Regions from separate parts of the Rhizobium sp. M1 genome, predicted to be linked through region 1. Evidence: riboswitches for the same ligand, from Rfam matches in the RefSeq annotation. Region 1 holds a riboswitch; the other holds the start of a gene.
What was found. Region 1 has a riboswitch for FMN ahead of CO655_RS27985 (6,7-dimethyl-8-ribityllumazine synthase). Riboswitches for the same ligand answer to the same signal wherever they lie in the genome.
Positions count from the first base shown of each region.

Region 1 (3,590 bases):
TCGCCGGAAATCTTCGTGCACGCCGTCTATCCCACGCGCCGCTTCCTGCCCCTGCGCCTGCAGGTCTTCCTCGACGCGCTGAAGGCATGGAAAAGTCCTTTGTGGCTGCCGTTGCATTGAGGGGTGCCATCACCGAAAATTGAAGCGGCCCGCGCGGCGGCGCGTTCGGCGGCGGCCAAGCTGTGCTAGAGTCGCCCGGCGTGGGAATGTCGCGGGGATCTGCCGATGTTGACGTCACTTGCGGTGCTCATGGGTCTTTCCGGTGTCGTGCCGACGGCGCAGGCTGCGGCAAACGAGGTCGACGTGACGCTGGTGCTTGCCGTCGACACCTCGCGGTCGATGGATTTCGAAGAGATCGGCATCCAGCGCGACGGTTATGTCGAGGCGCTGAAACACAAGGAATTCATCGATGCGGTGAAGGGCGGGCTCACCGGCCGCATCGCCATCAGCTATTTTGAATGGGCGGGCTATGTCGTCCAGGGTTCGGTGATCGACTGGCAGGTGATCGCGACGGAGCAGGATGCGATCGCCTTTGCCGACAAGGTCGACGCCCGGCCGATCGGCACGCAGCGGCGCACCTCGATCTCCACCGCGATCGCCCAGGGCGTCAGCATGATCATCTCCAGCCCCTTCCGGGGCAGGCGGGAGGTGATTGATGTCTCCGGCGACGGTCCGAACAATTCCGGCAATCCCGTCACGCCCGTCCGCGACAAGGCGGTGGCGTCAGGCATGGTCATCAACGGCCTCGCCCTGATGCTGCGGCCTTCCGATGCGCCCGATGGGCTCGACAAATATTATGCCGACTGCGTCATCGGCGGCCCCGGCGCCTTCGTGCTGCCGGTCCGCAAGATCGAGGACTTCGCCGTCGCCGTGCGCCGCAAGCTGGTGATGGAGATCAGCGGCTTGTCTCTGCCGGCGACGGTGCAGCCGATCGCCGGCGCGGAGCCGGCAACGGACTGCTTGATCGGGGAGAAGCAGTGGCGGGATATGTTTGACCGGTGAGAGAGGCGGCAGGCGTTGCCGCCGCCTCGATGCGGAGGTTTACGCCGCGAGAGCGGCGCGCGTTTTGCCGATCATGAGGGCGGCTCGGGCCGCCTCGCGGCCCTTCTCGACGAAGTGCGCGCGGTAGATCTGCGTGTGATGCTCGGTTTCCTGGTAATTGTGCGGGGTCAGCGAAACCGACAGAACCGGAACGCCGGTATCCATGCCGGCGCGCATCAGGCCATCGACGACGGCCTGGGCGACGAATTCGTGACGGTAGATCCCGCCATCGACGACGAAGGCGGCGGCGATGACGGCGCCGTAGCGCCCGGTCGCCGCAAGATCGCGCGACAGCAGCGGCATTTCGAATGCGCCGGGAACGTCGAACACATCGATCTGCTCAGCTGGAATGAGCTGCTGGAAACCTTCGAGCGCACGGTCGACGATATCGGCGTGCCAGCCGGCTTTGACGAAGGCATAACGGGTGGGTGTCATGGTAATCTCCTTTGGCGTACAGACACGTCACCCAAGGCGATCACGAACGTTCACCGGCTGCCGGTAAGGGCAGCAGGAACGCGCGTTCTCTTTCATCCGGACTATGACCGTCGGCTCAGGCATCTCACCTGATCTGCTGACCCTTCGTTAAGAAGGCGCTCGCGGGCTCGCAATCGAAACTGCATACCGCCGGTAGGGACTTCCACCCCGCCCTGAGAACGGCGCGGACAATAGGGACAAGGCGGCGGGCTGGCAATAGGGGAAATTGGTTTGGTGGTGGGGTGGCTTCGAGGCTTCGCCCTTTCGGGCTGCGCGTCTCAGCATGAAGACGTTGGGGTATGCAAGGCTGATGAGGCTGGAAGTGGAGTGAGCACGCCTCTCCGGCCTCCCTCATCCCTGTGGCCTCAGGCTTCGCCCGAGGGATGTCACAGGGATCCAGTGCGCCCAAGTCCTTGGGCGCGAGAGACTCGCCTCCTGTCAATGGAGTCAATCACGGCGCGGACGCGCCGTGGCTGGATTCCTGTGACATCCCTCGGGTCAAAGCCCGAGGACAGGAATGACGGAGGAGAGGTGGTGCCCGCTACACACCTCAGCATGAGGAGCGTTTGGCGGGTGCCGCACCCGTCAATGAGGGCCGGCGAATAGGAGGAGGACACGCATTGTCCGATCGCCCTTGCTGCGCGTGCACTCGCGCCTACATGCTTCCATGAGCACACTCACGCCGAAACAGCATGACGCGCCGTCCCGCATGAGGCGGGGCTGGCCGTGACCATCATGGGAGGGAGGCATGCCAGAGTCTTTTGTCGTGCGCCGTGAGGCGCATATTGCGGCGCCGCCGGCTGCGGTGTTTGCGCTGATGACGGATCCGGAGAAGATTTTGCGATGGATGGGAACGGAGGCCGAGATCGAGCCGGAGCCGGGCGGGCTCTATCTCGTCAATGTCACCGGCGCCCGCTTTGCGCGAGGCTCGTTTCGCGAGGTCGTGCCGGTGCATCGGCTTGCCTACAGCTTCGGATGGGATGGCAGCGAGGCCGTGCCGCCGGGCTCCAGCCTGGTCGAGATCGACCTGATCGAGCAGCCGGATGGGACGTTGCTCCGACTCACCCATAGCGGCCTGCCGAGCGAGGAGCAGTGCGCCGGCCATGCCGAGGGCTGGGAGCATTATCTCGGGCGGCTCACCGCGGTCGCCGCCGGGCGCGATCCGGGACCGGATCCTTTTTACGGCAGGACATGAACGATTTTTCGCGGGCGCGGGGCGCTTCTCAAGCGCTTGCCGCTGCGGGAAAAACGGCCGGCGGGCACTCCGACCGGCGGTCAAAAAGCAAGGTTTTTTCACCTGCAAACATGAATGCCCGGTTCATCTCCAGTTCAATTTGGCGGCCCTAAAGTGGGTACGGCTGGATGAAATGGAGTTTTCGATGAAGGCACTATCTATCGCGGCTGCCTTGCTCGCTGGCAGCCTTTCGATCGGCTCTGCGCAGGCGATGCCGATGGGGACAATCAATGTCGAGAGCAAGGTCACAAGCGATGTCACAAAGGGCGATGCCACAAAGGGCGATGTCACGAAGGTCGACTACGCCTGCGGCCGCGGCTGGCACCTGAACCGCTGGGGCGAATGCCGCCGCAACTGGCGACGCCCGCCGCCGGTGGCTTTCTATGGTGGTCCGCCCCGCTGGGGCTGGGAGCGCCGCCACCGCGACTGGGATGGCCCGCGCTGGCGCCATGAACGCCGCTGGGATCGCGAACGCCGCTGGCGGGACGACTACTAAAAGCCTCGGCATGAGGCTGACGGACGAAGGCCGGCGCGATATTTCGCCCGGCCTTTTCTTTTGGAAACTGCAATTGCGCTCAGGTCAGATCCGGCTGACCAGCCAGTGCTTGCCGTCGATCAGCTCTTCGAGTTCGGCCGGATCCTTGACGCCGAACTCAAACCATTCGACGAGTTCCTTCGCCTTCAGACGGCTTTCGTCCGCCGTAAACTCGATTCCATAGCGCGCGCACCAGCGCCGCAGGATCGACGTCAGCAGCGTCATGTCATTTCCGTCCAGCGGATCTTTCGGCCAGAATGTCGTGCCCATCGCAACCCCTCAATCGCGGATGATGACCCGACATTA
Region 1 is NZ_NWSW01000038.1:12,109-15,698, forward strand. It holds partial or broken gene CO655_RS27975 (LysR family transcriptional regulator) at 1-120, shown strand, start outside; gene CO655_RS27980 (DUF1194 domain-containing protein) at 226-1,002, shown strand; gene CO655_RS27985 (6,7-dimethyl-8-ribityllumazine synthase) at 1,042-1,476, opposite strand; FMN riboswitch at 1,557-1,700, opposite strand; gene CO655_RS27990 (SRPBCC family protein) at 2,264-2,710, shown strand; gene CO655_RS27995 (hypothetical protein) at 2,895-3,245, shown strand; gene CO655_RS28000 (hypothetical protein) at 3,330-3,554, opposite strand.

Region 2 (3,590 bases), on a different contig from region 1:
GAGCGCGTGCCGCCGTCCTTGCCGAGGTCGAGCTCGTTGGCGGTGGCAAAGAGATTGCGCTGGGGAATAGCGACCCCACCCTCCGGCGAAATGCCGGACGGCAGCAGTTGGATGAGCTCCGGGTCGGCGCCGGTATCCTTATAGACGCCAACGACCGAGGCGCGCTCGGCGAGCAGGAAGAAATATTGGTCGTCGCCGAACTTGGCAGCTTCGAGGCCTTCCGGCTCGACGCCCTTCGATCCCGAACGGCTTTCCGGATAGTGGCCGATATGGGCGACGGCGCGTTCGAAGGATGCGCCCGATTCGTAGAGAAGCTTGCCCGTCTTGTCGAAGATGGTGAAACCGCGCGAGCCACCCTGGTAATCGCCTTCATTGGCGACAACGAGGCGGTTGTCGTCCAGCCACTTCACGGCGTCGGGCTCGCGCAGCACGCCCTTGGATTCGCCGGTGAATTTCAGGGCGCCGTCCCGCTTGATGTCGATGCCGGTGAGATCGACGCTGCCGGCGGAGAAATGCGTCTTCACCTCAGCCGTATTGGCATCGATGATGACGATCTCGTTGTTTTCCTGCAGCGTCAGGGCAATCTCGTTCAGCCCGTTGAAGGCGACGAATTCCGGCTCCGGATCCTCGGGGGCAACGCCGGCGAGACCGGTCAGCGTCACATGCTTGATGCTGCCGCAATCAACAGTGCCGTTCTTGACCTGGAAGACGACGAGGTCGCCGGCCGGCATCTGCGGGATCTTGCCGTCATTGACGTCTTCGTCGCGCTCGTTTTCGATCGCAATAGTGCCGAGCGTCTTGTCCTTGTTGAGGGCGATCGAATCCGGCTGGCCGCCGAGATCGCAGCTGTTTTCGATCTTCTTCGTCGCCACGTCGACGATCGCCAGGCGGCCCGAGGGCTTCGCCTTGCTCTCGGAGGTGTTGACGGCCACCAGCGCCTTGCCGGCGCTCGAGGTGACCGATGTCGGCTCGCCGTCCATCATCAGCGCGCCGCCTGATTTCGGCGCCTTGGCGTCGCTGATGTCGATGAAGCCGATCGCGCCGAGCGGGCTGTCGCTGTAGATCAGCGTATTGCCGTCGTCGGTCGCGGTGATGATTTCGGCCGATGTCGGCGACAGCTTGTCCTTGTCATCAGGCAGGTTCTGCGCGACCGAGAAAGAGGCGATGCGGTTGAAGACCGGCTCGGCGGCGGCCGGAAAGGCAACGGATGCGAGAAGCACGGCAGCAAGCGCTGCCTGGCGCGATGAAATCGTCATGAAATCCCCCATGTGTCGAATAGTCGAAACATGGGTTTTCTGCGGGACTGCCATGACAGAGACATGACAGTCCGCGACATTTCACACGGAGGCCGCTCGCCTCTCCCGGCGCATCTCATTGCGCATGATGAAGAGCGATGCGGCAAGGATGAGTCCGGCTCCCAGCCAGAGATAACCGGCCGGCGCATAACCGAAGAACAGCCAACCGGCGAGAATGTTGAGCGGCAGCTTCAGACCGTCGAACGGCTGCACATAGGCAGCGTCGGCGCTGGCATAGGCAAGGGTCAGCAGATATTGCGCCACGACCGTCAGGAGGCCCGCCAGAAGGAAGAGAGCCAGCGTCGCACCCGTCGGCACGGCAAGGCCCGCCGCAAGCGCCAGCCCGCCGTTGATCGGCGTCAGCAGCACCAGCAGCCAGACGGTGATCGTCTCCGGCTTCTCAATGCCGGTCAGGCTCTTGGTGATCAGCGACGAGGCGCCCCAGAGCAGCGCCGAGAGCACCGGCAGCAATGTTGCCCAGGTGAAGCTGTCGGACCATGGCTGCAGGGTGATCATCGCGCCGGCGAAGCCGACAGCGGTCGCCATCCAGCGGGCGGGACCGACGCGTTCACCGAGGAACAGGCGGGCGCCGAGGATGATGAAGAAGGGCGAGGTCATGACAAGCGCAATCGCCTGCCAGATCGGCACCGAAGCAAGACCGGAAACCCAGGCCGCGCCGCCGAGCGCGGCAAAGACCACGCGCACGACATGCCGTCGGGGATAGCTGGTGCGCATAGCCGAAAGGCCTGCCTTTCGCAGGAAGGGCAAGGAGAAAAGGAAGGCGAAGGCATATTGCCAGAAGACCGCTGAGGCCGGGGGAAAGGCGAGCTTCATGGTCAGCCACTGGGTGACGACGTTGAGGAGCGAAAAGGCCGCGCCTCCAAGCACCATGAAGGTTGCGCCGGCAAAGGCGCGGGATTGCGAGACTGCAAGGGAATTCTGATTCATGTCTTTTATCCAGAATAGGGACCAACATAAATCAGGACGCATGAGGCGACGACACGCTGACGCCGGCAGTCCCCTGCCCGCACGCGGCCATGCTCATTCTCTTTCATCCGGACTATACCGTCGGCTCCGGAATCACACCGGATCTGCTGACCCCTCCCGCGCATCAGCTTGGGAAAGCGCTCGCGGGCTCGGGCCGCAGCCCTTACCGCCGGTGGGGAGTTTCACCCCGCCCTGAGAACAGGTCCGTGGTAAAACAAAGTGCCGCATGCGGCAAGCGGCCAGAACAAAAAGGGGCCCGGCAAAGCCGAACCCCTCTCAAAAACCCTGCACAGCCGGTCTCGTTTACGGCTGGCGGATAATCTTCAATCAGCCGTTGACGGCGTCCTTCAGGCCCTTGCCGGGCGTGAACTTCGGCACGTTGCGAGCCGGAATGTCGACTTCAGCGCCGGTGGACGGGTTGCGGCCCTTCGATGCTGCACGATGAGAAACGGTGAAGCTGCCGAACCCTGCGAGGCGGATGTCGCCCTTGTTCTTGAGTTCAGCCTGGACAACGTCGAAAACCGCGTCGACAGCGGAAGCCGCGTCAGACTTCGTCAGTCCTGCCTTTTCGGCCACTGCGGACACGAGTTCATTCTTGTTCATGTTTCCACCCCTTTCTAAATGGTATGAAACGACTCAAATGTAAGCTAGGCGCAGAATAGGTTTCATCAGGCCCGCCGGGAACCCAGAAGCCCTGCAAATCAAGGAAAAGCAAGCGTCTACATGACGTTTTCACAAAAAAGGCTGGCGTTTCCGCCAGCCTTTTTGCGTCTTTTGCGCCAAATGGGCATAAATGTGGCAAGCGCCACTCAATGCGCTATGGTTGCGCCCGTCTCATCAAGGCCTTCGACCGATGTGATCACAGGCGTTTCCACCGTGCCATCCCACTCGATCGGCTCGGGCCGGCGGATCAGCGCGTGCTTGATCACCTCGCCCATGCGGGAGACCGGGATGATCTCCATGTTGTTCTTCACGTTGTCAGGAATCTCCGCCAGGTCCTTGGCGTTTTCTTCCGGAATCAGCACCTTCTTGATGCCGCCGCGAAGCGCTGCGAGCAGCTTTTCCTTGAGACCGCCGATCGGCAGCACACGGCCGCGAAGGGTGATTTCACCGGTCATGGCCACATGCTTGTTCACCGGGATGCCGGTCATGATCGAGACGATGGCAGTCGCCATGGCAACACCGGCCGAGGGGCCATCCTTCGGCGTGGCGCCTTCCGGCACGTGCACGTGGATGTCGTTCTTTTCGAACATCGGCGGTTCGATGCCGAAATCGACGGCGCGCGAGCGGACATAGGAGGCCGCTGCC
Region 2 is NZ_NWSW01000007.1:258,580-262,169, reverse strand. It holds gene CO655_RS08720 (esterase-like activity of phytase family protein) at 1-1,256, opposite strand, end outside; gene CO655_RS08715 (DMT family transporter) at 1,338-2,243, opposite strand; FMN riboswitch at 2,335-2,486, opposite strand; gene hupB (DNA-binding protein HupB) at 2,610-2,885, opposite strand; gene lon (endopeptidase La) at 3,092-3,590, opposite strand, start outside.
Region 2: another riboswitch for FMN. It lies ahead of CO655_RS08715 (DMT family transporter); the one in region 1 lies ahead of CO655_RS27985 (6,7-dimethyl-8-ribityllumazine synthase).